4 regions of the Quadrisphaera setariae genome follow, and region 3 is predicted to be linked to each of the others. Evidence: riboswitches for the same ligand, from Rfam matches in the RefSeq annotation. Region 3 holds a riboswitch; each other region holds the start of a gene.
What was found. Region 3 has a riboswitch for S-adenosylmethionine ahead of FMM08_RS11735 (MetQ/NlpA family ABC transporter substrate-binding protein). Riboswitches for the same ligand answer to the same signal wherever they lie in the genome.

Region 1 (7,577 bases), on a different contig from region 3:
GCGGCGCAGCCCCCGGAGGTCCCCTCCGGAACTGCGGCCGGGCGGCCGGTTGCGGTTCCGGAGGGTCCAGGAACCGCAACCGGGCGCCCGGCTGGGAGGAGGGAAGGGGTCAGCTGGCGTCCAGCGGCAGCAGCACGCCCTTCACGGACGGGTCGTTCGCGAGGAACTCCTGCACCTTCGGGTCCTGGAAGGTCGCGACGAGCTTCTTGATGTTGTCGGAGTCCTTCCAGGTGGAGCCGATGGTCAGCTGCCCCGCGAACTCGTCCGGCGGGGTCGGCGCGAAGATCTGCTGCTCCAGCGGGATCTTGGCGGCGAGGTAGTACTCGGTGTAGCCGACGGCGGCGTCGAGGTCGGGCAGGGCCCTGCTCTGCGCGCCGAAGTCGAGCAGCGTGAACTTCAGGTCCTTCGGGTTGGACGCGATGTCGTCCACGGTCGCGGAGCCGACGTCCACGCCGTCCTTGAGGGTGATGAGCCCGGCCTGCTGCAGCACATACAGGCCCTGCGCCTCGTTGGCGGGGTCGGAGTACAGCGACACCGTGCCGCCCTGGGGGATCTCCTGGGGCGTCTTGTACTTGTCCGACCACAGCCCGAAGCCCCACCGGAAGACCGGGGTGGCCGCCTCCTCCTTGAAGTCGGGGTTGGCCTGCAGCACCTGCCCCAGCCACAGCTTGTGCTGGTAGACGGTGCCGGCCACCTCGCCGTCGCTGACGGCGCGGTTGATGGTGTTCGAGTCCGCCAGGGCCTTGAACGCGATCGTGATGCCGTGCTCCGGGGCGACGTCCTTCGCGATGTACTCGATGAGCGCCTGCTCGCGGGCGTTGCCCTCGGCGGTGGCCACGTAGAGCGTGGCGCCGGGGGTGGTGTTGGCGGTCTCGGTGCCGCCGAGGCGGGGGACCACCACGGCGGCCGCGACGGCCAGCACGGCCACCGCCCCACCGGCGACCCACGGCCACCGCTTGCGCTGCTTGACCTCGAAGCCGTGGCTCTCGGTGCCGCCGGTGGAGGGACGGGTCTCAGTGGTGGACATCGGTGAGCTCCTTCGGAGAAGCGCTGGCGCTGGTCTGGGCGGTGGAGGACGACGACGAGGACGTCGCGCCGGACGTGCCGGCGCGGCGCTGGCGCGGGAGGCGGCGGCGCGAGTGGGGGGTGGTGGCGCGCACGGCGGCGTCGCCGAGCGCCTGGACGGCGGCGACGAGGGCGACCAGCACGACGATCGTGGTGATCATCACGTTGTGGTCGAAGCGCTGGTACCCGTAGGTGACGGCCACGTAGCCGATGCCGCCGGCGCCGATGGTGCCTGCGATGGCCGAGTACTCGATCATCGCGATGGTGTTGATGGTCAGGCCGCCGAGGATCGACGGGACGGCCTCGGCCAGCTTGACGCTGGTGAGCACCTGCAGCGGTGAGGCGCCGGAGGCGCGGGCCACCCGGACCAGTGACGGCGGCACCGACCGCAGGGAGTTCTCCACGATGCGGCTGAAGAACGCCGTGCCGGCCAGGGCCATCGGCACCACCGCGGCGGGGATGCCGATGTTGGTGCCGGTGACGAACCGCGTGAACGGCACGAGCGCGGCCATGAGGATGAGGAACGGCAGCGACCGGCCCACGCTCACCACGGCGGAGAGCACCCGGTGCAGCACGGGCCGCGGCGTCAGGCCGCCGGGGCCGAGGGCGTCCAGGGCCACGCCCAGGGGCACACCGAGGACGACGACGACCGCCATCGTCACCCCGACCATGACGAGGGTGTCGCCGAGGGCCGGCAGCACGAGGGCGGGGATCTCCGCCCAGGTCAGGTCGGTGCTGGTGGCGGCCAGCACCGGGGAGAGCAGGACGGTGCTCATGCCACGACCTCCAGGGTCTGCGCGGCGACGCGCTGCTCTGCGGCGTCGGACTCCTCGCGCTGCGCGTGCAGCCCGAGGCCGATGAGGGCGGCCTCGACGTCGTCGTCGTCCAGGTGCGCTGGTGCCCCGACGACGGCGTGGCCCACGGCCACCCCGGCGACGGTGCTCAGCGACGCGCCCAGCAGCTCGAGGTCGGTGCCCAGCGTGCGGGAGGCGCGGACCAGCCAGTCGGCGGGGACGCGGTTGCCGGCGTGGCTGACCACCCACACCGACCGCTGTTCGCCCTGCTCGGTGGTGCCGGCGTGGGCGCGGCGCGGCAGCAGCGCCCGGCCGAGCGGGGACGCCGGGGTGTGCAGCAGGTCGACGAGGGCGCCGTGCTCGACGATGCGGCCGTGGTCGAGCCGGGCGACGGTGTCGGCCACCGCCACGACGGTGTCCATCTCGTGCGTGATGAACAGGACGGCCAGCTGCAGGTCGTCGCGGAGCTCCTTGAGCAGCGCCACGATGCTCGCGGTGGCCTGCGGGTCCAGGCCCGAGGTCGCCTCGTCCGACAGCAGCACGCCCGGCCGCAGCGCGAGGGCGCGGGCGATGCCCACGCGCTGGCGCTGCCCGCCGGAGAGCTCGTGCGGGTAGCGGTGGGCCTTGTCCGCCAGGCCCACGCGCTCGAGCAGCTCGGCGACGCGCGCCCTGCGCTGCGCGGGGACCACGCCGAGGTGCTTGAGCGGCAGCTCGACGTTCTGCGCGGCGGTGCGGCGGGTGAGCAGGCCGTCGGCCTGGAACACGGTGCCGATGCCGCGGCGCGCCTCGCGCAGGTCCTTCTCGGACAGCGCGGTGAGGTCGCGGCCGCCCACGACGACCGCGCCCGACGTCGGGCGCTCCAGCAGGGTGGTGCAGGCGGCGAGCGTCGACTTGCCGGCGCCGGACGGACCGACGACGGCGGTGATCTCGCCGGGGGAGACCGTGAGGTCGAGGGAGTCCAGCACGGTGGTGGCGTGCTGGCCCTCGCCGTAGGTCTTCGTGAGCGACCTGAGCTCGATCACGGCTCGATCACCGTGGCCTCCGGGGTGGTGGGGGGATGGTCAGGGCAGGGGGCATCGCCCACTGGCGGTCACTCACAGTGACGGCGAGCGGGAGCAGGGATGTGCCGCGGGTGCGGCGCGCGGAGGTGCGACGCGCGGGTGCAGGGGCCCCGCACTCACGCCCGGCGTCGGGGCGAGCGGGGGCCGCGGGTGCTGCTGCCGGAGGACCCGGCGGTCAGCGACCTGCGGTCAGGCGCGCCGCCAGCGACAGTCGTCGCTGGTCAGACACATCAGTCGGGCGTGCGTGTGCACGTCGGCTCCTCGAAGTCGTCGTCCTTGCGCGTGCCGGTGGGCACGCGCCTGGTCTTCACCCGGAGCACCCCATGACGAGCAGGGTTGCCGGCCAGCGAGCCGGGGCTTGGCGCTGGCGCTCATGACCTGGGCAGGACCGTAGCGGATCGATCGCTCACGAGTCAACGCTCTGTCACGAGCAGCGTGGCGGGATCTCCACGTCCGCTGGCAGGGCAGGGCCTGCCGCGGGCGCCGCTGCGGCCGCTAGCGTCCGCGCGTGGAGATGACGCGCGCCGCGGCCCTGGTCGAGCGGGAGGCCGGGCGGCTCGCCGCAGCCCTCCGGCCGGAGGCCCTCGCCGTCGTCGTCCCCGGCTGTCCGGGGTGGACGGTGGCCGACCTGGCCCGCCACACCGGCGGGGTGCACCGGTGGGCGCGGGCGGCGCTGGCCACCGCCCCGGACGGCGCCCCCGGTGAGGAGCTCCCGGGGCCGCAGGACGACGACGCCGTTCCCGCGTGGTTCGCCGAGGGCGCCGACGAGCTCGTGGTGGCGCTGGCCTCGACGTCGCCGGCGGCGCCCTGCTGGACGTTCGCCGCCGCGGAGGCGCCCGCGACCGCGGCCTTCTGGGCGCGGCGCCAGGTGCACGAGACCGCGCTGCACCGCTGGGACGCCGAGTCGGCGCTCTCGGCCGCTGGCCTGAGCGCTGCGCCCGACCCGGCCGCGTGGGTGGAGGACGACGTCGCCGCGGACGGCGTGGCGGAGGTCGCCGACGTCATGCTCCCGCGGCAGGTGCGGCTCGGGCGCACCCCGGCGCTCCCGGGGGCGCTCGCGCTGGAGAGCGCCTCGGGGTGCTCGGTGATCGGCAGGGGAGCCGAGCCGGTGGCGGAGCTGACCGGATCCGCGCCCACGCTGCTGCTCCTGCTGTGGGGGCGCACCACCCTCGACGCCGAGCTGGCGTCCGGCCGGCTGGCGCTGGCGGGCAGCCGCGAGGCGGCTGACCACCTGCTCTCCGGCGCCCTCACCCCCTGAGCGCCCCACATGTCGACCGGCACTGGCGCGGGGGAGTGCCAGTGGTGGGGCCGTCAGACCGGCACTGGCGCGGGAGAGTGCCGGTGGTGGGGCTGCCTGACCGGCACTGCGGCGGGAGAGTGCCGGTGGTGAGAGGAGGTCAGAGGGTGAGCAGGCCCACGTGAGCGGCCAGCGACGGGGCCAGGGCCACCAGCTGCACCGCGTCGACGGTGCACCCGCGCAGCCCGTCGGCCCCGCGCAGGTCCTCCAGCGTCGCGCCGCGCAGGTCGACGTCGTCGCAGCGCGCTCCCGCCAGGTCGGCATCGGTGAGGTCGCTGCCCGCGAACGAGACGCGCCGCAGCTGGGCACCCGTGAGGTCCGCGCCGCGCAGGTCGCACCCGTCGAGCAGCACGTCGGTGAGCTGTGCATCGCGCAGCACCGCTCCGTCGAGCCGGCAGCGCCGCAGCACCACCCGGTCCAGCCGCGCCCCCACCAGCCGCAGCGCCGACAGCCGAGCGTCGGTCACCTCCACATCGGCCCACTGGGTGCGCGCGGCGTCGGCCGCGACCGCCGACACGCGCTCCCACCCGCTGCCCGTGACCCGCGCCCCGGCGAGCAGCGCCCCGTCGAGCACGGCGTCCTCCACGGACGACTCCAGCACGACCAGCCCCTCCAGCCGCGCCTGCGCCAGCTCCGCGCCGTCGACCAGGGCGCAGTCCCACCGGCCCGACAGCAGCACGGAGCGGTCGGCGACGTCGAGGTCGGGCAGGACGACGTCGGGCGCGCGCGGCGGCGTCGGCCCCGCGCGGCGCCGAGGTGGCCTACTGGCCATGCTCACCGACTGCGCCGGAGGTGCTGGCGGGGGAGGTGAAGCAGGGCGGCGGCTCATCGCCGTCAAGGAGCAGCCGCACGGCGGCGCGCCCCGCGACGGCGCCCACGAGGTTGCCCGTGCCGCAGTAGCCGCCGACCGCGGCCACCTGACCGGCAGCACCGTCGTCGACGAGTCCGCACAGCGCCCGCCCCTGGGCCTCCGGCGCGGTGTACCCGACGGACGCGCCCCAGCGGTGCGCCACCTCCCTCTCGTGCAGACGCCGGCCCAGCAGCCGCTCGGCGACCCGCTCGACGTGCGCCTGCACGGCCGGCGTCGGCTCGGTGGAGGTGGTCCACTCCGCTTCCCGGTCGGCGTCGCGGCCGCCACCGACGAGCAGGCGGAGCCCGGCCGGGCCGTCGTCGAGCTGGGCGTAGTCGTACCCCCACCGCTCGTACACGCCGCAGGGGACGCGCTCGCGGACCCGCGCTGCGTCGTCGCCGTCCAGCGGCGTGGTCGCGAGCATCTGCAGCCGCGCCGTGCGCACGCGGGGCACGTCGCCGCCCAGCTGGGGGAGGACGACGTCGAGCCGCCCGTCCACGGCCACCAGGACCACGCCAGCGCTCACCGCGCCGTCGTCGGTCTCGACACGGCCGGGCACGACCAGCCGCACGTGCGTGCGCTCGTGCAGCTGGAGCGGGGTCCCCTGCTCGCCGGCTGCGCGCTGCACGTGCGCGAGCACCCCGAGGTGGCGGACCACGGGGTTCGCCTGGGCGTCATCAGGCAGGAACAGGCCCTGGCCGTACGGCCCCGAGACCTCCTCGACGGCGATCCTGTGCTCGCGCAGGGCAGCGGCCTGCGCGGCGCAGTCGGCGAGTTCGCGGGCGCGTTCGCCGTCGTCGACGTGCACCCCGCCGGCCAGCCGCAGCGAGCCGGCGCGGCGGACCACGCCGTCGGGCAGCACATCGAGGAGGTGGTCGAGCTCGGCGAGGGTCTGGTGGTACAGCCAGGCCGCCGGCTCGGAGCCCCAGTCGCGGACGGCGTCGTGGAAGGACGGGGCGGTGCCGCCCAGCAGCAGCCCGCCGTTGCGGCCCGCGGCACCGGCGGCCACGCGGCCGGCGTCGACGCCCACCACGCTGAGGCCGCGCTCGACGAGCTCCTCGACGGCCGCCAGCCCGGAGCCGCCGAGCCCGACCACGCAGGCGTCGGCGACCGCGTCACCGTCGAGCGGCGGCAGCCCCGGCCAGGACGCGACGCGGGGGTCGGCGTCCCAGCCGGGGACCGTGAGAGCTGCGGTCAGCTGGCTCAGGGCTCCACCGTCTGGTGCTTGCCGACGATGGTGATGCCCGACTCGGTCACCGTGAAGCCGCGGGCGCGGTCGCGCTCGGGGTCCACACCGACGGTGGCGCCCTCGGGCACCTCGACGTTCTTGTCGAGGATGGCCCGGCGGACCACCGCGTGGCGGCCGACCTTCGCGCCGTCCATGAGCACCGACCTGTCGACCGACGCCCACGAGTGCACGTTCACCCCGGCGGCCAGCACCGAGTCCTCCACGAGCGCACCGGAGACCACCGATCCCGGACCCACCACCGAGTTGATGGCGTGCCCGATGCGGCCCTGCCAGCCGTGGACGAACTTGGCCGGCGGCAGCGGCGGCTGCTGGCTGTAGATCGGCCACTCGTAGTTGTAGAGGTTGAACACCGGGTGCACCGAGATGAGGTCCATGTGGGCCTCGTAGTAGCTGTCCAGCGTCCCCACGTCGCGCCAGTAGTCCTTGTCGCGCGGGGTGGAGCCGGGGACGTCGTTGTCCTTGAAGTCGTACACGCCGGCGCGGCCCTGCTCCACGAACCACGGGACGATGTCGCCGCCCATGTCGTGGCGCGAGCCCTCGCGGGTGGCGTCCTTCGTGACGGCCTCGGTGAGCGCCTTCGCGTCGAAGACGTAGTTGCCCATCGACGCGAGCACCTCGCCGGGGGAGTCCGGCAGGCCCTGCGGGTCCTTCGGCTTCTCCAGGAACGCTCGGATCTTGCGCCGGTCGGACGGGTCGACGTCGATGACGCCGAACTGGTCGGCCAGGGCGATGGGCTGGCGGATGGCCGCGACCGTGGCGGCCGCCCCGGAGGCGATGTGGCTCTCGACCATGGCCGAGAAGTCCATCCGGTAGATGTTGTCGGCGCCGACCACCACGACGATGTCGGGACGCTCGTCGTTGATGAGGTTGAGGTTCTGGTAGATCGCGTCGGCGCTGCCGAGGTACCAGTGCGGACCGCGGCGCTGCTGCGCGGGCACCGGCGTCACGTAGTTGCCGAGCATCGTCGACATGCGCCACGTCATGGTGATGTGGCGGTCGAGGCTGTGGCTCTTGTACTGCGTGAGCACCACCGACTTGAGGTAGCGCGAGTTCACGAGGTTGGACAGGGCGAAGTCCACCAGCCGGTACGTCCCGCCGAAGGGGACGGCCGGCTTCGCGCGGTCTGCGGTCAGCGGCATGAGCCGCTTCCCCTCGCCGCCGGCCAGGACGATGGCCATCACCTTCGTTGCCATGCGGCAGACCCTAGTGCGCTGGTCACGGCGCGGGCACCCCGGTGTGCGCGATGGCGCGCCGCGTCGTG
Region 2 (7,577 bases), on a different contig from region 3:
ACGTGCGTGGCGGGCAGCGTGAGGTTGAGGACGATCTCGACCTCGTCGTCGGCCAGCAGCTGCTCGACCGTCCCCGAACGGGGCACCCCGTGCTTCGCCGCCTGCGCCGCGGCGCGGGCGGTGTCGATGTCGGAGATGAAGAGCACCTCGACGTCGGGGAAGCGGGTCAGGTGCGTCAGGTACTGCTCGGAGATCATCCCGGCGCCGATGAACCCGACGCCGACACGGCCGCTCCTGCTCATGCGGAGGCCCCCTGCTGGACCTGGGGCAGGGTCTGGGCCAGCCAGGCGCGGCTGGCGGCGATGCCCTCGAACAGGTCGCCCTCGTAGTGGTCGAACTCGATGACGGCGAACTGCGCGGCGCTCGCGGCGCCCAGCGCGGCGGCCAGCGGCACGTCGCCCTGTCCGGCGGGCACCTGGTCGCGCGGGAGCTCCGCGGTGGAGATGCCCTCGCGCATCGGTCCGTCCTTGGCGTGGACGGCGACGACGCGGTTCCCCAGGCGGGTGAGCAGCGCGGCGGCGTCGACGCCCGCGGCGGTGGCCCAGTACAGGTCCACCTCCAGCAGCACGCGCGGGTCGAGCAGGTCGGCGAAGACCTCCAGCGCGGGACGGCCGTCGATCTGCGCCCGCAGCTCGTGGTCGTGGTTGTGGTAGCCGACGCGCAGGCCGTGGGCCTGCGCGGCCTCGGCGGCGTCGTTCAGGCGGTCGGCCATGGCGGCCACGGACTCGCGGGTCTGCCAGCGGTCGGCGGTGGTGAACGGGTCGATGACCACCTCCACCCCGAGGGTCTTCGCGGCCTGGAGGGTCTCGTCGAGGGTGGGGAGCTTCCCGACGGTCCCGTCCGGGCTGGTGATCTCCTCGCTGAGGAGGAAGGCGTGGCCGGTGCGGGCGCGCAGGCCGTGCGCGTCGAAGGCGGCCTTGAGCTCTGCGGGGCGGCGGACGAAGTCGAAGGCCTCCACGGTGTCCAGCCCGAGGCCGGCGAGGCGGGCGGCGGTGCCCTCGAGGTCGGCGTCGAGGGCGTCCTTCACGGTGTACAGCTGCACGGAGATCTGCGGCGTGCTCATGGTGGTCCTTCCGTCGGTGGTGCTGTGGTCGTCAGGGCTGGTGGGTCTGCTGGTCCTCGTGCGCCTGCAGCCACCGCAGGGAGCGGCGCAGGGAGGCGGTGACGTCGGCCGCTGGGTCGGTGAAGGTGAGGACCCGGGCGGCCTGCGGTGCGGCGCGCAGGATGCGCGGCAGGTTGAGCCCGCCCCAGCCGAGCGGTCGCTGGCGGGGGGCGGGGGAGTCGAAGGAGCCGTCGGTGAGGTGCAGGATCCGCACCCGCTCGCCGAGCACCTGGAGCAGCAGCGCGGCGTTCGTGCCGGCCGCGCTGGCGGCGAAGACGTCCACGTCGAGCCCCACCCGGGGGTCGAGCTGCCTGACGAAGACGTGCAGGGCGTGGGTCCCGTGGACGGTGCTGCGCAGCTCGACGCTCCCGGTGCGGTAGGCGAGGCGCAGCCCCCGGGCGTGCGCTGCGGCGGCGAGGTCGTTGACGCGCGCTGCCAGCTGGGCGGCCCGCTCGGCGCTGGACCAGCGCCCGGCGTCGGTGCACCCGTCGACGACGACGCCGATCCCCAGCTCCAGCGCAGCGTCGAACACGTCGTCCGGCCGCTCGGCGTCGAGGGTGGAGGCCCGGCCCGAGGGGGCGCTGGCTCCGCTGGCGCGCAGGGCGGTCCGATAGGCGTCCACGTGCTGGTCGAAGGCCCACGGCTCCACCGCGGTGAACCCGGAGGCCACCGCCCGGTGCACCGCGGCCGCCGGGTCGCCTCCGGCGTCCCCGAGCAGGCAGGACACGTCCACCGAGACCGGCGCCGTCACCGCTGGGTGCTGGTCACGTCAGCGCACCGACCGGATCGGCAGGACGACCAGCGCCCCGACCACGCTCGCCGCGACCGCCACCCAGAGCAGCAGGTCGTAGTTCTGGCCGGTCGCGCTCCCCACGGCCAGCAGCGCACCGCCGAGGGCGGGGGCCAGGGTCTGGGGCAGGGCGTTGGCCATGTTGAAGACGCCGAGGTCCTTGCCGGAGTCGTCGGGGTCGGGCAGCACGTCGACCACCAGGGCCAGGTCCACGCCGACGTAGATGCCGTAGGCCAGCCCGAGCACCGCCTCGACGAGGTAGAAGTGGCTGACGTCGCTGGCCTGGGTGAGCATCGCCGTGCCCACGGCGAAGACGAGGGTGGAACCTGCCACGAGCGCCTTGCGCCGGCCGGTGCGGTCGGAGACCCAGCCTGCGAGCGGGGCCACCACGAGCAGCACCACGGTGTAGATGAGCACGCCCGTGGAGACGGCGGCCACCGCGCTGCCGGCGTCCAGCCCGATGCGGTCCTCCATGTAGAAGAGCCGGAACGTGGTGAACATGAAGGTCGCGAGAGTGATGAGGAAGCGCGACCACCAGGCCAGGGCGAAGTCGGGGTGCTTGCGGGGGCTGACCCAGAAGGTGCGCGCCCACTCCCGCAGGCCCATGCGGGGGGGCTTGGCGGGCAGCACCTGGTCGGGCAGGACGACGGCGTAGACGGCCATCGCGATCACCGCGAGCAGCGCCGGGCCCACGAACATCAGCAGCAGGTTCCCCTGGAAGAACTGCGCCACCAGCGTGCCGCCGTAGATGCCGACGTTCTGCGCCATGCCGATGACGGCAGCGACCGTGCCGCGCTGCAGCTGCGGCACCTGGTCGGCCAGCGTGGCCACGAAGGGGGCCAGGGCGGCGTTGGCGCCGGCCTGGGCGAGGAACCAGCCGGCGGTGACGGTCGCGACGTCCGTGCCGAGCGCCATGACGGCGAAGGCGAGGGTCATGACGACGGTCCCGCCGACGATCCACGGGCGCCGGCGGCCCCACCGCGAGGTGGTGCGGTCCGACAGGCGGCCGAAGACCACGTTGGCCAGGAAGGCGGCGGCCGCGCCGAAGGCCGCGACGACGGCGACGGCCTCGGTGCGACCGGCCTCCGGCACGATCGTGTTGACCTTGACGGCGATGCCGACGATGGCCGGGCCGAGCAGCGCGATGAAGAAGAACAGCTGCGCCGCGACCAGCGCGGTCGTGAACCGCGGGCCCACCGGCACGGTCGGTTCGGAGAACCAGCCCTTCCCGGGGCGTTCGAGCTGGTCGGCCCCGGGGTCGGGTGCTGCCGTGGCGGTCATGCTGCTGCTCCTCAACACGCGTCATCGGGTGGGGATCGTGCGGCCCCGCGCAGGGGCTTATGCGTATCAGTTACCGGACGGTAGGGTTTGAGGTGCGCCCACGTCAAGGACGGTGCTCACGTCCAGGGAGGTGTCGGTGCCGCGGAAGGATGTCGGGATGACCCGCCGCCGCGCCGCGCGCCGCGTGACGGCCACGGACGTGGCCCACGAGGCCGGCGTCTCTCAGGCCACCGTCAGCTACGTCCTCAACGACACCCCCGGCCAGGCCATCCCCGAGGTCACCCGGCAGCGCGTCCGCGCCGCGGTCGAGCGGCTGGGCTACGCGCCGCACGCCGCGGCTCGCGCGCTGCGCACCGGTCGCAGCGACGTGGTGCTCTTCGTGCTGCCCGACTGGCCCATCGGCCCCGCGGTGGCCGCGGTCGTGGAGGGCCTGACGCACGGGCTGGAGCAGCGCGACCTCACCCTCCTCATCCGCAGGGCGAGCGGCGGACGCCCGCTCGCCGACCTCTGGCGCTCGCTCACCCCGGCGGCCGTGGTGAGCCTCGAGGGGGTCGCCGACGGCGACCGGCACGCGCTGGACGAGCACGCGATCCCGCTGGTCAGCGTCCCCCTCCAGGCCCGCGTCAACGCCGACGACGGGGTGCTCACCGTCTCCCACCCCGCCATCGGGGCGCTGCAGCTGCAGCACCTGGCGGCCACCGGCCACCGCCGCACCGGCTACGCGGCCCCCGCCGACCCCCGTGTCGCGGCCTTCCGCGACCTCCGCCTCGACGGCGTCCGCACCGCCGCCCTCGACCTGGGCCTGGCGGACCCGTCCGTCCGCGAGGTCGACCTCACCGCCGAGAGCGCCCGCAGCGCGGTGCAGGCCTGGCTCGCGGAGTCACCGCCGGTCACGGCCGTCTGCGCCTACAACGACGACGTCGCCTTCGCCGTCCTCGCCGGCCTGCGCGCCCTGGGGCTGTCCGCCCCGGGAGACCTCTCGGTCATCGGCGTCGACGACGTGCCGCTGGCCGCCCTCGCCGCTCCGCCGCTGACCACGGTCCGGCAGGACGCCGGCGCCCTCGTCGAGCACATCGTGAGCGCCGTGCTGAAGGCGGTGGTGGGGGAGGGGCCTCCGCCGCGGCCCCGCTCCGACGCCATCTCCCTCGTCGTCCGCGAGTCCGCCTGACGAGGAGCGGAGGTGGCGCCGGAGCCCTTCCGTCAGGCGCCGCTGGTGGCGGGCACGCGGTCGAGCTCGAGGTCGCCGAGCGTCACGCCCCGCGCCTCGTTGCCCTTGACGAACCACGTCACGCCCGCCGCCGCGCCGATCAGCCAGAACGCCGCGAGCAGGACGAACATCGAGGTCACCGAGAAGACCAGCGCCACCTCGGCCAGCAGCACCTGTCCGATGACGGCGCCCATGCGCCCCACCCCGACCGACGCGCCGACGCCCGTGGCCCGCAGGTGCGTGGGGAACTGCTCGGAGAACGTCGGGTACGCCGACACCCACGCGCAGGTTGCGAAGAACGCCGCCACCGTGAACGCCGCCAGCACGAGCCCGCGGGAGCCCGTCGCGGCCGCCGCCGCGCACCCGAGCATGCTGAGCGCCGCACCGCTGTAGCTGATGACCACCGAGGGCCTGCGGCCCAGGGCGTCCAGGGCCCACGCGACCAGCACGCCGCCCGCGAGCGCCCCGACGTTGGCGACCAGGAAGTACCAGGGCAGCGCGGCGTCGGAGATGGGCACGGCCCCGGAGGCGGAGGAGAAGACGAAGACGCTCATCGCGGTGAAGAGCCCGTAGTAGCCCGCGGCCTCGGAGAAGTCGAGCGCCATCCCGAAGAAGAGCTTGCTGCGGTGGTGCTGCCACAGCTCGGTGAGGGCCCCGCGCCCTCGGGCCCGCGAGGGCGGCAGGACGTAGCCGTCGGGGCTCGTCTGGCCGGTGATCTCGACGACGACGGCGTCGGCCTCCGCCAGGCGGCCCCGCGACGCCAGCCACCGCGGCGACTCGGGCACGAGGCGCCGTGCCAGGAGCCCGTAGACGGCGCTGACCACGCCGAACAGCAGGGTGTAGCGCCAGGTCAGGCCGAAGGTGGAGATGACCAGGATGGACACGAGCGACGACAGGATGCCGCCGAGCGCCCAGAACGTCATCACCAGGCCGTTGCTGAGGCCCCGGCTGCGCGCCGGCGTGAACTCGGAGATCGCCGAGGTGATGGCCGAGTACTCACCTCCCACGCCGAGGGCGGTGATGAACCGCAGCACCACGAACACCTCGTAGGTGGGCGCTGCGGCGCTGGCGACCGCCGCGATCGAGTACACCAGCAGGGTCGCGACGAACAGGCGCTTGCGCCCCACGCGGTCGGCCAGCCACCCGAAGCCGAGCGCGCCCACGGCGATGCCGAGGAACCAGACGACGTTGATGGTCACCGCCTGGTCGGCGCCGAGGCCGAACTCCGACTGGATGCCCGGGATCACCGAGCCGATGATCTGCACCTCGAAGGCGTCGAGCATCCAGCCGATGCCCAGGGCGGTGGCGATGCGGGTGTGGGTGTGTCTCCAGCGCGTGAGATCGAGCCGAGATGCCATGGGAGTCCTCCGTGCCGTAGCCGAAGCGCCGACGGAGGGAGGGAGCAGTCATGGGGGTGCCCGTCCTTACCCGCGCGTCGGCGCAGGTCAGGTCATCACCCGGGGCACCCCACGACGAGGAGGGTTGCCGCCCAGCAAGCCGGGGCTCAGTGCTGGAACTCGTGACCGGGACGGAACCTAGCCAGGCGTGGATCTCGATGTCAACGGCTGCCCCGCGCGCCGCGCCCGGCGACGACGACCGCCGCTGCCGTGGTGCCCACCAGCACGAACAGGCCGGTGTCGCCGGCCAGGTACTCGTCGGCGACGACGGGGTCGGTGGCGGTCACCACCGACGAGGCGAGCCAGGCGAAGGCGGCGTTGTGGGCGACGTGCCCGACCACCGCTGGCCACGTGCTGCCCGACCTCTCGCGCAGCACCCCGAACAGGGCGGAGAAGGCCAGGACGCTGGCCGAGAACAGCGGCAGCACCACCCAGCGGTCACCGGCTGCGTGGTACCAGGGCGTCAGGAGCACGTACGGCAGGTGCCACGCGACCCACACCACCCCCACGACGGCGAACGAGCGGCCGCGACCGAGCCAGGTCACCAGGCGCGGCTGCAGGTAGCCGCGCCAGCCGACCTCCTCGCACAGCGCCAGCAGCGTCCCCGTCACCAGCAGGCTGACGAGGACGACGGCGGCGTCGTCCGTCGGTCCCGTCAGGCGTGCCCACCCGAGGGTCACCACGAGGGCGCAGGCGACCAGGGAGACCCCGGCGGTGCTCGCGACGGCGGCGGGCCACCACCGCAGCCCGGCCCGCCCGAGCCCGAGCCTGCGCCACCCCTCGCGCGTCCAGCCCTCACGGGTGATCACGAGCAGCATGACCAGCACGGTCAGGGCGGGCGACAGCGCCAGGACCAGGCCCTCCGCGACCCGCGAGGTCGCAGCGGAGGTGAGCAGGACAACCGCGACGAAGACGAGCGCGGCGGCGCGGTCAGGCAGGCGGGTCAGCACGGGGCGGCCTCCGGGGCGGCGGTCAGGGACCGGCCCAGGCTGCGGCCGTGGCGCCCGCCGTCGCGTCCACCGTGCGGAGCGCCCTGCCAGGCCCGGCCGTCAGCCCCGGGGGGCGTGGCCCCGGCGCCCGGTGGGACCTCCGGTGGACGCCGCGCCCTCTCCGCCGGCGGTGCGATGACGGGTATGACCTCCTCCCTCCTGCGAGGCCGCTGGGCGCTGCCGGTGCTGCTGACCGTCGCGGCGGTGCTCGTGGTGGCCTTCGTCGCCGGACCGCGCGCCCTGCTCAGCGCCCGGTGCGTGGCGGCCTGCGATCCGCACGCTCTGGGAGCGGCGCTCGCTCCCGCCCTCGCCGACTTCCTCCGCAGCGGAGACGGCGCGCTGCCCGGCGCTCTCGGGCAGCTGGTCGACCTGTGGTCCTGGTGGCACGCGACCAAGGTGGTGGTCTGCGCTGCGCTGGTGGCCATCACCGGCCTGCTCGGCGCTGCACTGCGGCACCGCCGATCGGCGGCTGGTCGCCGGACGGCGGTGTGGTGGGCGGTCTCGGAGGCGGTGGGGCTGGTGGCCGTCGTCGCGGCTGCGGGCCTGCTGGTCCTGAACGTCCAGGCCACCGCAGCTCCGCTGGCGGCGCTGCTCCCGCTCCTGCCGGAGGGCGCGGCGGGCCAGGGCCCCGGAGCAGCGGCCGCGCAGGTGCGAGCGCTGGTGGTGGCAGGTCCTGGGGCGGCCCCGTCAGCGTCGCTCAGCGTGCTGGTCGACGAGGTGGCCCGCTACCACTGGACCGGGGCGTGCGCGGCGGGTGCTCTGACTGCGGCAGCAGCGGCCGTGCTGGTGCGTGCGGTGCGCCGACGGGCGC
Region 3 (7,577 bases):
GCCGGCGGTGGACGTCTCAGCCGCGCGTCGCAGCGATGACCTCGTCGAGGTAGGCCCGGCGCACCGCGCGGTGGTGGGCGGGGGTGGCGGAAGCGCTGAGCAGCGCACCGTGGAGCTCGGGCAGGTGCTCCGCGGCCGCCACGGCGTCCCGGTAGGCGGTGGCCCGCTCAGCCGTCCCCTCGGGCAGCTGCAGCACGAGGGCCACCCGCTCCTGGCCGGCCGCCACGGCGCGGCTCACCTGGTGACGGACCTGGCGGCGCACGTCGTCGAAGGCGCGGGCGGTCTCGTCGAGGCGGCGTGCGGCGGTGAGCCCGCCCAGCTGCGCGTCGGCGGCACCGGTTCCTGCGTCCTGCGCGAGCAGCACCAGCTGCAGCTCCCGCAGCAGGTCGTCCATGTGCTCCTTCGCGGCGAGGAGGTCGGCGGCCACCAGGGCGGGCAGCACCACCTCGGTGGTCGGTCCCGCAGGCGGCGCGGGGACCACCAGGAGGCGGCCGTCGTCGTCGTCGGAGTCCGCGTCGTCGCTCCACGCGGCGAGGAGCTCCTCGACGCTGAGGTCGGCCACGTCGGGGACGGGCTCGCCCGCCGGCTCCTCGTCGATCTCGAACCACACGCTCTTCCCGGCCCCGCGCGAGGGTCCCGCCCCCCACCGCGCCACGAGCCGCTCGACCAGCGCGAGGCCCCGGCCGCTCATCGCGGAGGCGCTGGGGGCCACCAGCACGGGCATCGTCGGCGAGGCGTCGCGCACGCTGACGCGCACACCCACCTCGAGCCGGTGGACGAGGACGTCGAAGGGGCTCCTGGCGTGCAGCACGGCGTTCGCCGCGAGCTCGGAGACCACCAGGCCGGCGTCGTCGGCGAGCGGCGCGAGCCCGCTGGAGGACAGGACCGCCACCACGAAGCGCCGGGCAGCCCGCACCGAGGCCACCTCCGGCGGGTACGTCGTGGTGGCCAGGGCGCTCCGCACCGCCGGCAGGTCTTGAGTGGACACCGCTCGCCCGTCCACAGGTCTCCGCTCTCGAGGCGGGCCGTCAGCGTGCTCGGGCGGCCGCATCAGAGGGTAGGCGACGCTCGCGGGAGGCGCGTGCTCTCAGCGCCGCATGACGGCGCGCGCCAGCCGGTTGCCGAGGAACTGGCCGATGACGACGATCGCGACGATCGCCACCAGCGCGGCGTAGACGACGCCCCAGTCGTACTGCTGCGAGCCGTACTGGATGGCGTAGTCGCCGAGACCGCCGCCGCCGACCAGGCCGGCCTGCGCCGACATGTCGACGATCCCCACGAAGATGAACGTGTAGCCCAGCACCAGCGGCCCGAGGCCCTCGCGGACGACGACCCCGAAGAGGATCGCGCTGCGCGAGGCGCCCATGGACCGCGCCGCCTCCACGACGCCCGGGTCCACGCCCACGAGGGACTGCTCGACGATGCGGGCGACCGCGAAGCCCGCGGCCAGCGCGATCGCGAAGGTCACCGCGTTCGTGCCCAGCGTCGTGCCGATGACGAGCCGCTGCAGGGGGCCCACGGCCAGCAGGAAGATGACGAACGGGATGGGCCTGATGATGTTGACCAGCAGCCCGATGACGCCGAAGACCAGGCGGTTGCTGAACAGGTTGCCCGGACGGGTGGCGTAGAGCGCCACCCCGAGCACCAGCCCGACGACCCCCGACACGACCATGGCGACGCTGACGATGAGCAGCGTCTGCCCGATCGCCCTGACGTAGACGTCGGTGCTGTCGAGGAAGCCCGCGAAGAAGTCCACCTCAGTCCTCCTCGTCGACGACGACGTCGGCGGCGCGCAGGCCGGCCAGGGCCCGCTGCACCGCGGCGTCGTCACCGGTCAGCTCGTAGGTGAGGGAGCCGGCGCGGCGCTCGCGCACCTCGCCGACCCCGCCGTAGACCAGCTCGGCGCTCACGCCGGCGTCGCGGAAGGCGCCGTCGACCACCTGCTGGAGGCGCGGGCGGTCGGTGATGCGCACGGTCACGAGGCGGCCGGGGTGGTGCTCGCGCAGCCGCGCGAGGGCCTCGGGGGAGGGCCGGTCGTGGGTGGCGGAGCGCACGAAGCGCTGCGCGGCCGGCGTCTGGGGGGCGGTGAAGACGTCGTAGACGTCCCCCACCTCCACCACGCGGCCGCCCTCCATGACGGCCACCCGGTCGGCCACGCGGCGCACGGCCTCCATCTCGTGCGTGATGAGCACGACGGTCACGCCCAGCTCGGTGTTCACCCGCCGCAGCAGGGTGAGCACCTCCTCGGTGGTCTCCGGGTCGAGGGCGCTGGTGGCCTCGTCGGCCAGGAGCAGCGGCGGGTTGGTGGCCAGCGCCCGCGCGATGCCCACGCGCTGCTTCTGCCCGCCGGAGAGCTGCTCGGGATGCGCGTGCGCGCGGTCCAGGAGCCCGACGAAGTCGAGGAGCTCGGCGGTGCGCTTCTCGCGCTCGGCCTTCCCGACCCCGGCCACCTTCAGCGGGTACGCGACGTTGCCGGCCACGGTGCGCGAGCTCAGCAGGTTGAACTGCTGGAAGATCATCCCGATGCCCGCCCGGGCGGCGCGCAGCTCCTTCTCACCGAGGCGGGTGAGGTCCTGGCCCGCCACCCGGACGCTGCCCGAGGTGGGCTGCTCGAGGGCGTTGACGAGCCGGACCAGCGTGGACTTGCCGGCACCGGAGTAGCCGATGACGGCGAGCACCTCACCGCGGGCGACGGACAGGCTGACGCCGTCGACCGCGGTGACGGTGGAGCCGCCGCGCTCGAAGCGCTTGGTGACGTCCTCGAGCTCGACGAGGACGTCACCGGTGCGCCGCGGGCCCGCGGGTGCTGGCGACGCGGGGGACGTGGCCGCCACGGTCAGCCGGCGGCCTTCGCGGCCTTCGCGTCCTGCTCGACCTTCGCGAGGTCGGCCTGCAGGTCGGCGGCCGGGCGGTCCACGACGACGGCGCTGGGGTAGTCCTTCGTGAAGACCGCCTGCACCGCCGGGTCGTGCCAGAGCTTCGCGAGGGCGAGGTAGGTCTTGTCACCGACGTCGGCCTTGCGGGCGGCGAAGATGTTGACGTAGGGCGCGGCGGCAGCCGCGGCCGGGTCGTCGGCGACGATGATCTGCTGCTCGGTGAGCCCGGCCTTGGTGGCGAAGTTGTTGTTGACCACGGCGGCCACGGCGGAGCCGCTCTGCAGGGCGCCGGCGGTCTGGTCGGCCGCGACCGGGGTGACCTTCACCTTCGAGCTGGTGATGTCGGCGGTCTTCGAGAACGCCGTCCCGCCGCCCTTCAGCTGCACCAGCCCGGCCTGCTGCAGCAGCAGGAGCGCACGGGCCTCGTTGATGGCGTCGTTGGGGATGGCGACCACGGCGTCAGCGGGCAGCGACGCGACGTCCTTGACGGTGGTCGAGTACAGCGGCAGCGGGTAGACGGCGGTCGAGCCGATGGGCTGGATCGTGTCGTTCGCGGTGGCGTCGTAGTTGGCCAGGTACTGGATGTGCTGGAACTGGTTGAGGTCGACCTCGCCCTGGCTCAGCGCCGGGTTGGGCAGGCTGTAGTCGGAGAAGTTGACGAGGTCGACCGTGACGCCCAGCTGGCTCTTGGCGAGCTCGGTGTAGGTCTTCCAGTAGGGCAGCGAGCTGTCGGCGACGCCGATCTTCACCTCGGACCGGTAGCCCTGGCTGGAGGCGGTGCTGCTGGCGGCGGTGTCGTCGCCGCCCCCGCTGCGGCTGCCCAGCACCCACGCGCCGACCCCGACCACCGCGAGGAGCACCACCGCGGCCACGGCGATCGCGGCCACCGGGGTCTTGCGCTTCGGCTTGGGGGGCAGGACGGGGCTGGCGCTGGGATCGGTGCTGGACATGGCTCTCCTGGGGGGTCGTGCGTGAGGTGGGTGCCGCGGGCGGGCGCGGCGGAGTGGCACCGTTCAGGCGCCTCGGCGCAGCGAAGGCGGCGTCATGGCGTCTCCTCGGAGGTGGTCCGCTCTTGCCGTGCGGGGTCGCACGGCCGGGTCGTCACCTGGAGCACCCCGCCGCGGAGGAGGGTTGCCGGACAGCCAGCCAGGGCTTCGCGCTGTCACTCGTGACCTGAGGAGGACGGTACGAACCGCGTCCAGCCAGCGTCAAACCCAGACCGGCCACCGTGACCGGTTCGTGATGACCACCCCGGCCCCCAGGGCGGCGCGTCAGCGGCCGAGGACCTCGCGCGTGGTGAGGCGGCCCTCGACGAGGGCGGCGGCCGTGTCGTCGACGGTCGTGCCCTCGCTCAGGCTGTAGGTGCGCAGGGCGTCGAGGGCGCGGTCGTGGTCGAGGAAGGGCGCGTTGTCGATGAGCACCGCCTCCGCCGTCCACACCGTGCTGCGCCGGGCGGTGGTGGAGGAGTCGAGCCACACGGCCCCGCCCTCCGAGGCCGGCGGGGACGCCTCGTCCAGCACCTCGCCCAGTGCGGACCCCACGCGCACGGCGTCCAGCCACCAGGCGCCGCCCGAGCGGTCCGCCTCGTAGGTGCTGAGGGCGACGACCAGGCCCGACGCGAGCGTGACGGGCAGGGCCACCACCAGCTGGTACCCGGTCTCGTGCCGGAGGGCACGCGCGTAGGCGGGCCATCGGCGCTGCGACGCAGCCGCGTCGGCCAGGTCGGCGACGACGGTCGTGCCGGTGAGGTAGGCCTCCCAGCAGGGGCCCTCCCCCGCGGTGAACTGGAGCTGTTCGGCGCGGGCCGCCAGGGGGTCGCTGACGCCCACCGGCACGGACATCCCGGGCGCGAAGAGGGCGCTGACGCTGGCGCCCTGGACCCCCAGCGCCTGCGTCACGACCACCGCGAGGCGGTCGACGAGGTCGTGCGGGGGCCGCCCCTTCGGCGCCGCCGCGCGCAGCGCGCGGGCCGCCCGAGCGGCCCTGCCGCGGGGCCGGGGGTCGTGCAGACCGTCCCCTCCACCCCGCTCACCCGGCCCGGTGGTCACCACGCCGGTGCCTCCCACCGGCCGACGCGGCGCGCGAGACGGGCCCTGAGGGCACGCGCCGCGTAGGGTGGCCACCCTGCCCGCACCTCCGCCGACGCGCCGGACAGGACGTCCCCATGCCCGCTCACCCGAGGCAGGAGGTCACCGCCTCCGCCCACCACTGGCTCCAGCTGCTCGACGCCGTGGCGGACGGCGAGGTGCGCGTGGTCTTCTGCACCAGCAGCGGCTCCCGGGCCGTGCTGCTGTCCGAGGAGGAGCTGCAGCGGCTCGAGGACGACGCCCAGAGGTCCCGCGAGGTGCAGGTGGTGCTGACCCCTCGCGAACGCGACGTGCTGCTCCTGGTGGAGCGGGGGTCGTCGACGGCGGGCATCGCCGAGGCGCTCGGCGTGGCGCCGGGGACCGTGGTGCAGCACCTGGCGGCAGCGCGCCGCAAGTACGGCGTCCGCAGCAGCGGAGAGGCCGCCTCCCGGGCCCGCGAGGCCGGCGACCTCGGCTGAGGCGCGGCTCACCGCTCCTCCAGCCGGGGCCCGAGCTCCTGGCGCCCGGACACGCCCAGCTTGGCGTAGACGTGCTGCAGGTGGTGGGCCACGGTGCGCGCGCTGATGCCGAGGCTCTGCGCGATACCGGCGTTGGACAGGCCCTCGGCGGCCAGCGTCGCGACAGTGCGCTCCTGGCCGGTCAGCACCGAGGAGCCCATGGGCCGCGCCGGGCGCAGCGGCGCGGTGGCGTCGAGCTCCCGGCGGGCCAGCTCGGCGAAGGCCGCCAGCCCGTGCCGCTCGAAGACCCGCAGCGCGGCGCCGAGCGGCTCACGCGCCGCCACAGCCTGGCGCGCTCTGCGCAGGAGCATGCCGAGCGCCAGGCGCGGGGCCGCTCCGGCCGGGCCGTCCCCGCCCCGCTCGACGGCCTCCCGGAGCAGCTGCTGCTGCGCGTGGGGGTCCTGCACGAGCACGGCGCGGCACACCAGCGCGGTCGAGACCGCCAGCGGGGCGCCGCTGCCCTCCGCCCAGGCGGTGACCTGCCGGACGGTGCGCTCGAGCACCTCGGGCGCAGCGCCGGAGCCGCTCAGGGCGTGGACGGTCGGGAGGGCGTTGAGGAGGGCGCCGGCGTCAGCGGGAGCCTCGTCGGCGGGCCACAGCGGCAGCAGCTCAGCGGCAGCGGACGCCAGGTCTCCACGCAGGCGGTGGCGGTGGGCGCGGCACCAGACCGCGCCGGCCCGCTCGGTGGTGGGCGGCAGGTCGCTGGCGTCCTCCCACGCCGCGTCCGGCACCCGGGTGCTGCCCAGGCAGGCGACGAGCTGCTCCGCCTGCAGGACCGCGGCCTCCGCCTGCGGCGCGTGGCGCAGTGCGGCGCGAGCGTCCTGCACGTGGGCGCGCACCTCGGTCAGGTCCCCGGTGTCCAGTGCGCACGCGGCCAGCGCCAGGTGCACGTCCACGGCGGCCGGACCGGTGGTGGGCCACGCGGGCAGCGAGGACCGGCACGCAGCGGCGACCTCGTCGCTGCGGCCCAGGAGCCGGCCGGCGTCGGCCGCGAGTCGGAGCACCGGGAGGCCGGCCCCGGCCAGCGCGGCGAGCGCGTCGTCGAGGGAGTGCCGCTGCTCGTCCGGCACGGCGAGGTGCCAGGGGAGCGCCAGGCGCGCCAGGGAGCGCAGCGGGCCGGCGAGCGCGGGCGTCGCCGATGCGGCGGCTTCCAGCGCGCGGCATCCGCCGGTGCGCCGCCCGGCCACCATCACGAGCGCTGCAGCGGTGGCCAGCAGCTCCTGATCGACGCCCGGTGCGCCCACCTGCCGACCGAGGTGATGCTCGAGGTGGAGGGCCGCGGCGTCGCGGTCACCGCGGGCGAGCGCCGTCAGTGCGCTCCAGCGCGAGGTCACCGCAGCCGCCGCCGCACCGGCACCGTCCGTGAGCGCGGCGGCGCGCTCCGCGAGCAGCCGGGCCCGGTCGTGACGCCCGCACGCGAGCGCGAGCTCGGCTGCACGGCTCGCAGCTGCGGCGCGGGCCGGCACCTCGCGGTGGTGCTCGGCGGCCAGGGCGAAGAGCTCGCTGCTGCGCGCGGCGTCCACCGCGCACAGCGCGCGTGCGGCGTCCTCCAGGGGTGCGGCCAGAGCGGGCGCGCCCGCCGGGTCGGCCAGCGCTCGCTGCCGCAGGGCCTCGGCCCGCAGGCGGGTCGCGGCGGGACCGCCTGCCAGCGCGGCCGCGGCGGCCTCCTCCAGGTGCTGGGACCAGGCGGTGCGCAGCTCCGTGACGAGCAGGGGGTCTGCTTCGACGGCGGCCAGGACCGCCGTCAGGGGGTCCGCCGCAGCCGGCGCGTGGACACCCGGCCCGGCGCCCTCGCCGCCGGCGACGCGGGCCACCAGCCACGCACCCGCGGGGTCGTCGAGGAGGCCCAGGGCCACCAGCGCTCGGCGGGTCCGGTGGTCGACGGCCTCCAGATCCCGGCGCGCGGCGGCCACGGCGGGCAGCACCGACCCGCGCAGCGCGGTGCGGATCCCGCCGTCCGGCGCGGAGGCGACCGCTTCCCGGTCCACCAGGTGCAGGAGGTCAGCGAGCCGGCGGGGGCGGCCGGCCGCGAGGTGCAGGACCGTGTCGCGCTGCACCGGGTCGAGCCACGGCTGCTCCCGGTCCGCCCAGGCCCGGGCGTCCCTCGCGCCGAGGGG
Region 4 (7,577 bases), on a different contig from region 3:
TCCTACCGCGGGCGCCTGGAGGAGGCGGGTCTGGTCTTCTCCGGCACCTCGCCCGACCGCGGTCTGGTCGAGTACGTCGAGCTGCCGCGCGAGGTGCACCCGTACTACGTGGGCACCCAGGCCCACCCGGAGTTCCGCTCCCGTCCCGACCGCGCCCACCCCCTGTTCCAGGGCCTGGTGGCCGCGGCGCTGGCGCGCCAGGCCTCCGAGCGGCTGCTCGAGGTCACCGCGTGAGCGCAGCGGGTGCTGTGAGCGGTGGCGCCGGCGTGCCGGCCAGCGCCACGGCCGGAGCCTCGGGGGCGCCGCGCGACGAGCTGGTCACCGCAGCCCCTCGCACCAGCGAGGTGGTGCACCGCGGGTACGTGTGGGACCTGGTCCGCGACGTCGTCACCCTCGACGGCGTCGAGGGCGGGGCGCTGGGCTCCGGCACGGTGACGCGCGAGCTGCTGCGCCACCCCGGCGCGGTCGGGGTGCTGGCCCTGGACGACGACGAGCGCATCCTCCTCGTCCGCCAGTACCGCCACCCCGTCGAGCACCTGCTGTGGGAGCTGCCGGCCGGTCTGCTCGACGTGGCGGGGGAGCCGCCGCACCTGGCGGCGGCCCGGGAGCTGGCCGAGGAGGCCGACCTGCGCGCCGGCTCGTACTACGTGCTGCTCGACTGGTTCCTGTCTCCGGGTGGGTCCGACGAGGCGTTCCGGCTCTTCCTCGCCCGCGACCTCTCGCCGGTGCCCGAGTCCGAGCGGCACCGGCGCACCGACGAGGAGGCGGGGATGGTCTCCACCTGGGTGCCGCTGGAGGCCGCGCGCGACGCCGTGCTCGCGGGCGACCTGAACAGCCCCAGCCTCGTGGCGGGCGTCCTGGCGGCGTGGACGGCGCGCGAGCGCGGCTGGTCCGAGCTGCGCGCTCTCGACGCGCCGTGGCCCCAGCACCGGGCCTACCGTTAGCCCCATGCCGCTGCTGCGCCGTTCCAAGACCGAGGACTCCGCCGCCGACCAGGCCATCGCGCGCGCGTCCGACGACGCCGACCGCGGCCGCCTGTCGCAGGCGGCCACCCAGCTGGTGCGCCGCCTGGTCGACCTGGGCATCGACGGCGCCGGACCGCTGCCGCCGGCCGCCGAGGCCGCGGAGTCCGCCCGGCGCAAGCGCTCCGACGTCGAGGACGCCATCGACGCGCTGGTCTCCTCCTCCACCCGGTCGGCCGCGGTGGGCGGGTTCGTCACCGGCCTCGGCGGTTTCGTCACCCTCCCGGTGGCGCTTCCCGCCAACCTCCTGGGCTACTACGTCATCGCCACCCGCACCGTGGCGGGGACCGCCGCGCTGCGCGGGTACGACCTGTCCTCCGAGGAGGTCCGCTCAGCGGTCCTGCTGGTGCTGGCTGACGAGGACGGCGGGGCGCTGCTGGCCAAGTTCGGCCTGGCGGGCCCTGGCGGACTCGTCACCCGGCTGGCCCGCAAGCAGCTCGCGGGCCCCGGCCTGGCCGTGCTCAACAAGGCCATCGGCTTCCAGCTGCTCTCCCGGCTCGGCCGCTCCAGCCTGTCGCGCCTGGGCCGCGGTCTGCCACTGGCCGGTGGTCTGCTCGGTGCCGGGCTCGACGCGTACTCGCTGCGCCGCACCGCCAAGGCGGCCCGCGCGGCGTTCCCGCTGCGCCGCGGCGGGGCGGGTGAGGTCACGGGGGGAGCGGGCCGGTGAGCCCGACCGGGCTCGGACCGGAGCGCAGCGCACCGGGCGCCGCCCGGGCCCTTTGGACGGCGATGCGCCGCGGACGGGTCCGCGGTGGCCCGCGCACCTCGGCGGTGATCACCAGCCTGCCGCGCCTCGTGCCCGCCGTGCTGGCGGGGCGCTACACGGGCTGCTCCCGCGGCCGGCTGCTGCTCATCGCGGGGGCCGCCGCGTACGTCGCGTCCCCGGTGGACCTGCTCCCCGAGGGGCTGCTCGGCCCGATCGGCCTGGCGGACGACGCCGCGGTGCTGGCCTGGCTGGCCGGAGCGCTGCTGTCCGAAGGGCAGGCGTTCCTGGCCTGGGAGCAGCAGCGTCCGCCGGCGGAGGCCCGCCCGCGCTGGCGCGGACGCCGCGGTCGTCCGGAGGTCGTCCCCGGGGACGTCGTCGGCTGAGGCCGACTCCCGCTCGGCGTCCGTCGTCCTGTCTCGCGCAGTTCGTCGTGCGCCCACAGGGCGACGAGCAGCACAGCCCGCGGGGCAGCCGTCCACAGGAGGCGTCCGAGGGCGGCGCGGTGACCGCACCCCCGGCCACGGTGGACCCGTGGAGCCAGCCCAGCAGCCCGGACGCAGCGTCATCAGGAGCAGCAGCCCCTTCGAGGTGCTCGCCCTCGCCGAGAGCACCCTCGGATTCCGCCCGCGCGAGAGCCTCCTGGTGGTCGGCCTGAGAGGCCCGCGGTGGCGCACCGGCCTCGTCGCCAGGGTGGACGTCGCCGCGGCGGACGAGCCGGAGGTGGTGGGCTCGCTGGTCCACCACCTGCTCGCCGACGGAGCCGGCCGGTGCTTCGTCGCACTGGTCACCGACGCAGGCGGAGCACCGGTGGAGCGGGGCCGCCGGAGGCTCACGCTGGTGCCTCCGCCTCGCGGTCCGCAGGACGAGGACGCCCACCCCGCCGGGCCGCGAGGGCTCCTGGGGCTGCCGGGGGCCGACCGCGCTGAGCGCGTCTGCGCGGCGCTGGTGGCCGCCGGGATCGAGCCCGAGCCGTGGCTGGTGCACCGCGGCCGGCTCTACTCCTACTCCTGCGACCTGTCCTGCTGCCCTCGGGACGGCCTCCCGTTGGACCGCGTGGCCTCCACCCGCGTGGCGGCCGAGGCGGTCCTCGCCGGGCGCGTGGTCACCGCGGACCGCGAGGGGTGGGAACGAGGTCTGCGCCGCGCCGTCGCCGCCGCGGGCACCGGCGGCGCGGGAGGTCCGGGAGGTCCGGGCGGCCCGCACGAGCCGGACGAGGCGGGGGACGCCGCCGTGGCCAGCGCCCTGGCGGGCCTTGACCGCCGCCGCCGACCCGCCTCCCCGGACGTCCGCCGCACCTGGCGCCGCGTGCTGGCCGCGGAGGAGGCAGCCCCCGGCGCCGTCCTGCGCCTCGACGCCGCCGACGCCGCCCTGCTGCTGGACGGCCTCACCAGGCTCCCGCTGCGCGACCACCTGCTCGCTGCCGCGGTGCCGCAGGCCCTGCCCGAGCTGGCCCGGTCCGGCACGCCCCTCGTCGACCCCGGAGCCGCTCTCGCGGTGCTCCAGCAGCTCGCACGCCGAGCGCCGCTGCGCTGGCGGGCCGCCGCGACGGGCTGCGCCGCCTACGTCGCGTGGTGCACGGGGGCGGCGCCAGCGGCGGGCGTGTGGGCCGAGGCCGCTCTGGAGCTCGACCCCGAGCACTCGCTCTCGGCCCTCGTCCTGCAGGCGGTGAGCATCGGGATGCCGCCGCCGGGCCGAGAGCGGGCCACCGGGGCCGGTGGCCCCGGACACCGCTGAAGGGGTGGCGGAGGCGTCCAGATGCTGAGACGAGGTGGAGTGCCGCTGCAGCGCTGCCTATCCTCCGAGCAGGTCATGAGCGCCAGCGACAAGCCCCGGCTCGCTGGCCGGCAACCCCCGCCCGCGGTGGGGTGCCCCGGGTGATGACCTGGCCGCTCCCCGTCCGGGGAAGCGGCAAGCGCGGGCCACGGGCCCGACGGGCCGTCGGCTCGTCGCGCCCTGGCCCTGAGGTCAGGGGAGTCTCCTGTGAACGACGGTTGGTCCTTCGAGACGAAGCAGATCCACGCCGGGCAGTCGGCTGACAGCGCCACGGGCGCGAGGGCGCTGCCGATCTACTCCACCACGTCATACGTCTTCGACGATGCCGCGGACGCCGCGGACCTGTTCGCGCTGAAGAAGTTCGGCAACATCTACACGCGGATCATGAACCCCACCACCGACGTGGTGGAGCAGCGCGTCAACGCCCTCGAGGGGGGTGTGGGCGCCCTCGCCGTCGCCTCCGGCCAGGCGGCCGAGACGCTCGCGCTGCTCAACGTCGCCGAGGCCGGTGACCACGTCGTGGCCAGCGCCTCCCTCTACGGCGGCACGTACAACCTCCTGCGGCGCACGCTGCCCAAGTTCGGCGTGCACGTGACCTTCGTCGAGGACCCCGACGACCTCGACGCGTGGCGCGCCGCGGCCACCCCGGCGACCCGGGCGTTCTTCGCGGAGACGGTCTCCAACCCGCGCTCGCACGTGCTCGACGTCGAGGGCGTCTCGGCGGTGGCCCACGAGGTGGGCGTGCCGCTGGTGGTGGACAACACCGTCGCCACCCCCTACCTGCTCCGACCGCTCGAGCACGGGGCGGACGTCGTCGTGCACTCGGCCACGAAGTACCTCGGCGGCCACGGCACGGCCATCGCGGGGATCATCGTGGACGGCGGGCGCTTCGACTACGGGCAGGGCGACAGGTTCCGCGGGTTCACCACGCCCGACGACAGCTACGACGGCCTCGTGTACGCCCGTGACCTGGGCGTGGGCAGCCCCCTGGGCGCCAACCTGTCCTACATCCTCAAGGCGCGCGTGCAGCTGCTGCGCGACATCGGCGCCTCCGTGGCCCCCTTCAACAGCTTCCTCATCGCCCAGGGCCTGGAGACGCTGAGCCTGCGCATCGAGCGGCACGTGGCCAACGCCACGCGGGTGGCGCAGTGGCTCGAGCAGCGCCCCGAGGTGCTCTCGGTCTCCTACGCCGGACTGCCCTCCAGCCCCTGGTACGAGCGCGCGCAGCGCCTGCTGCCGCGCGGCGTCGGCGCCGTGGTGGCCTTCGAGATCGACGGCGGCGCCGAGGCCGGTCGCCGGTTCGTGTCGGGCCTGAGCCTGCACAGCCACGTCGCCAACATCGGCGACGTGCGCAGCCTCGTCATCCACCCGGCCTCGACCACCCACAGCCAGCTCGACGAGCAGCAGCAGCGGGCCGCGGGGGTCACCCCGGGCCTCGTGCGCCTGGCGGTGGGCCTGGAGGGCGTCGAGGACGTCCTGGCCGACCTCGAGGCCGGCTTCACCGCCGCGAAGGGCGCATGAGCGCCGCCGCCCGCGGGCAGGGCCAGCAACCTCCGGCAGCCGGCCCGGGGACCCGGGAGCAGCAGCTCCCGGTCTCCGGCGGCTGGCGCGAGGGCGACCCGGTCGGCGACCGCCTGTTCGCCGACCTCGGCCCCCTGGCGCTGGAGGGCGGAGGGTCCTTGCCCGCGGTGCGGCTCGCCTACGAGACCTGGGGCCGCCTGAGCGCGGCCCGGGACAACGCGGTGCTCATCTGCCACGCCCTGACCGCTGACAGCCACGTCGTCGGTGGGGCGGGGCCAGGGCACCCCACGCCGGGCTGGTGGTCGGAGCTGGTGGGCCCCGGGCTCGCCATCGACACCGACCGCTGGTTCGTCGTCGCCCCCAACGTGCTCGGGGGCTGCCAGGGGAGCACCGGCCCCTCGTCCACCGCCCCCGACGGACGCCCGTGGGGGAGCCGCTTCCCCTACGTCACCATCCGCGACCAGGTGGCCGCCGAGGCGGCCCTGGCCGACGTCCTGGGCGTGCGGCGCTGGGCCGCCGTGGTCGGCGGGTCCATGGGGGGGATGCGGGCCGTCGAGCACGCGGTCACCCACCCCGAGCGCGTGGAGCGGCTGCTCGCCGTGGCCACCACGGCCCGGGCGACCGCGGACCAGATCGCCTGGTGCGCCCCGCAGCTGGCAGCGGTGCGCTCCGACCCGGGCTGGAGCGGCGGCGACTACCACGACGCCGCCCCGGGGCAGGGCCCGCACCGCGGGCTCGGGCTGGCGCGCATGGTCGCCCACACGACCTACCGGTCCGCGGCCGAGCTCGACGCGCGCTTCGGGCGGTCAGCCCAGCCGGGGGAGCAGCCCCTGGGCGGCGGCGGGCGGTTCGCGGTGGAGTCCTACCTGCAGCACCACGCCGACAAGCTGGTCCGCCGCTTCGACGCGGGGTCCTACGTGGTGCTCACCGAGGCGATGAACAGCCACGACGTCGGCCGCGGTCGGGGCGGCACCCAGGCGGCGCTGTCCCGGGTCACCGCGCGCACCCGCGTGGTGGCCGTCGACACCGACCGCCTCTACCCGGTCTCCCTGTCCGAGGAGCTCGCCGACGGGGTGCCCGGCGCCGAGCTGGACGTGGTCGCCTCCCCGTACGGCCACGACGGGTTCCTCATCGAGAGCGAGGCCATCGCCAAGGTGGCGGGGGAGCTCTTCGCCCCCTGAGCAGCGCGCACCCCGGGTCGGGGCGCGCGCTGGTGCGCACCCCGGCGGGCGGGGTGGGTAGGTTCGCCTCCACGGCGAGACGCGCCGTGTCCGTCAGCTGCCCGTCAGCGGCGGGGGAGCGATGGGGGTGCGATGGCGGTCGTCGTGGGCTTCGCCGGGACCGACGAGGGGCGGGCCGCGCTGGCCCGGGCCGAGCAGGAGGCGTCCCTGCGGGGCACCTCGCTGCTGGTGGTCGACACCGGCCGGGAGCCGACCCCGGCCGCCGAGCTGGAGGCCGCGCTGGGCTCGCTGGAGGTCGAGCACCAGCTCGTGCCGCCGGGCCCCCTGCGCGACGCCGCGGAGGAGGTCATCACCGCGGCGGAGGGCGCCGAGCTGGTGGTCATCGGTCTGCGTCGCCGCTCGAGCGTCGGCAAGCTCATCCTCGGCGCCAACGCCACGCGGATCCTGCTCGAGGCGCCCTGCCCGGTGATCACCGTCAAGCCCGCGGCGTCCTGAGGCGCTCCCGCCCCGCCCCGTACCGCGCTCGTCCCGAGGGCCCCGGCAGCACCGCTGCCGGGGCCCTCGGCGCGTCCGGGCGCGCTCGGGCCGGGTCCGAGGTGCGCATCCGCCGTGGGGGGACGTGGGGCCGGACGGGGGGCGGTGCGGGCGGGGTGGTGCCGGGGGCGCCCCCGGCGTGGCAGAATGCTTGCCAAGGTCCTCGGCGACGCATGCCCTGTTCCGGTCAGACCCGGGAAGCAGGACGGCACCCCGGGCGTTGTGAACCCTGTCAGGGCGGCGTGACCGCCCCTCAGTCCGAGATCCGCAGTCGACGAAAGGCAGTCCGTGTCGTCGGTCTCCACGCCCACGCTCCCGCCGGAGTTCAGCCACCCCAGCCTGCAGGAGCTCCTGCGGGAGGGCACCGCGAACGGCTCGGTCCAGGCCGCGTCGCTCCGCACCGCCTGCGAGGACGCGCAGGTGCCCATGAAGCGGATGAAGGCCGTGCTGCGTGCGCTGGAGGCGGCGGAGGTCACCGTCGTCGTCGAGCAGCCCGCCGCGCCGGTCCGCCCCGCCCGCGCCAAGAGCGTGCGCGCTGCGGCCCCGCGTGCCGCCAGCACGACCACCCGCACCGCTGCCCCGGTGCGCTCCGCCGCCGACGAGGCCGAGACGGCCGAGGCGCCCCGTCCCGCCCGTGCTGTGGCCGCCGCGTCCTCGCGCCGCGCCGCCTCGGCCACCGCGACGCTCGAGGCCGACGGAGAGACCGGCACCACCCCCAAGCCGCGCGCCGCCGCCAAGCCGAAGGCCGCCAAGGCCCCCGCCAAGCCCGCCGCGAAGTCCGCCAAGGCCCCCGCCAAGACGGCTCCCGCCAAGGGCGCCGACGAGGACGCTCCCGAGGAC

Region 1: linked by a shared signal. The riboswitch ahead of FMM08_RS04840 (methionine ABC transporter ATP-binding protein) and the one ahead of FMM08_RS11735 (MetQ/NlpA family ABC transporter substrate-binding protein) in region 3 are both predicted to bind S-adenosylmethionine.
Region 2: linked by a shared signal. The riboswitch ahead of FMM08_RS17100 (MFS transporter) and the one ahead of FMM08_RS11735 (MetQ/NlpA family ABC transporter substrate-binding protein) in region 3 are both predicted to bind S-adenosylmethionine.
Region 4: linked by a shared signal. The riboswitch ahead of FMM08_RS21100 (bifunctional o-acetylhomoserine/o-acetylserine sulfhydrylase) and the one ahead of FMM08_RS11735 (MetQ/NlpA family ABC transporter substrate-binding protein) in region 3 are both predicted to bind S-adenosylmethionine.

Annotation. Positions count from the first base shown of each region.
Region 1 covers NZ_VKAC01000002.1:343,898-351,474, forward strand. The annotation lists gene FMM08_RS04830 (MetQ/NlpA family ABC transporter substrate-binding protein) at 110-1,027, opposite strand; gene FMM08_RS04835 (methionine ABC transporter permease) at 1,014-1,841, opposite strand; gene FMM08_RS04840 (methionine ABC transporter ATP-binding protein) at 1,838-2,881, opposite strand; SAM riboswitch class IV at 3,188-3,299, opposite strand; gene FMM08_RS04845 (maleylpyruvate isomerase N-terminal domain-containing protein) at 3,435-4,178, shown strand; gene FMM08_RS04850 (pentapeptide repeat-containing protein) at 4,318-4,989, opposite strand; gene FMM08_RS04855 (NAD(P)/FAD-dependent oxidoreductase) at 4,979-6,163, opposite strand; gene glgC (glucose-1-phosphate adenylyltransferase) at 6,271-7,577, opposite strand, start outside.
Region 2 covers NZ_VKAC01000011.1:11,324-18,900, reverse strand. The annotation lists gene FMM08_RS17125 (Gfo/Idh/MocA family protein) at 1-242, opposite strand, end outside; gene FMM08_RS17120 (sugar phosphate isomerase/epimerase family protein) at 239-1,063, opposite strand; gene FMM08_RS17115 (sugar phosphate isomerase/epimerase family protein) at 1,095-1,853, opposite strand; gene FMM08_RS17110 (MFS transporter) at 1,872-3,173, opposite strand; gene FMM08_RS17105 (LacI family DNA-binding transcriptional regulator) at 3,331-4,341, shown strand; gene FMM08_RS17100 (MFS transporter) at 4,374-5,738, opposite strand; SAM riboswitch class IV at 5,796-5,905, opposite strand; gene FMM08_RS17095 (CPBP family intramembrane glutamic endopeptidase) at 5,939-6,727, opposite strand; gene FMM08_RS17090 (hypothetical protein) at 6,911-7,577, shown strand, end outside.
Region 3 covers NZ_VKAC01000006.1:234,921-242,497, reverse strand. The annotation lists gene FMM08_RS11750 (ATP-binding protein) at 17-988, opposite strand; gene FMM08_RS11745 (methionine ABC transporter permease) at 1,088-1,756, opposite strand; gene FMM08_RS11740 (methionine ABC transporter ATP-binding protein) at 1,758-2,834, opposite strand; gene FMM08_RS11735 (MetQ/NlpA family ABC transporter substrate-binding protein) at 2,837-3,826, opposite strand; SAM riboswitch class IV at 3,940-4,050, opposite strand; gene FMM08_RS11730 (hypothetical protein) at 4,148-4,942, opposite strand; gene FMM08_RS11725 (response regulator transcription factor) at 5,041-5,421, shown strand; gene FMM08_RS11720 (helix-turn-helix transcriptional regulator) at 5,430-7,577, opposite strand, start outside.
Region 4 covers NZ_VKAC01000017.1:9,675-17,251, forward strand. The annotation lists gene pyrG (CTP synthase) at 1-234, shown strand, start outside; gene FMM08_RS21080 (NUDIX domain-containing protein) at 231-944, shown strand; gene FMM08_RS21085 (hypothetical protein) at 949-1,689, shown strand; gene FMM08_RS21090 (YkvA family protein) at 1,686-2,111, shown strand; gene FMM08_RS21095 (DUF4192 domain-containing protein) at 2,260-3,462, shown strand; SAM riboswitch class IV at 3,534-3,649, shown strand; gene FMM08_RS21100 (bifunctional o-acetylhomoserine/o-acetylserine sulfhydrylase) at 3,709-5,022, shown strand; gene metX (homoserine O-acetyltransferase MetX) at 5,019-6,203, shown strand; gene FMM08_RS21110 (universal stress protein) at 6,336-6,698, shown strand; gene FMM08_RS21115 (RNA polymerase sigma factor) at 7,026-7,577, shown strand, end outside.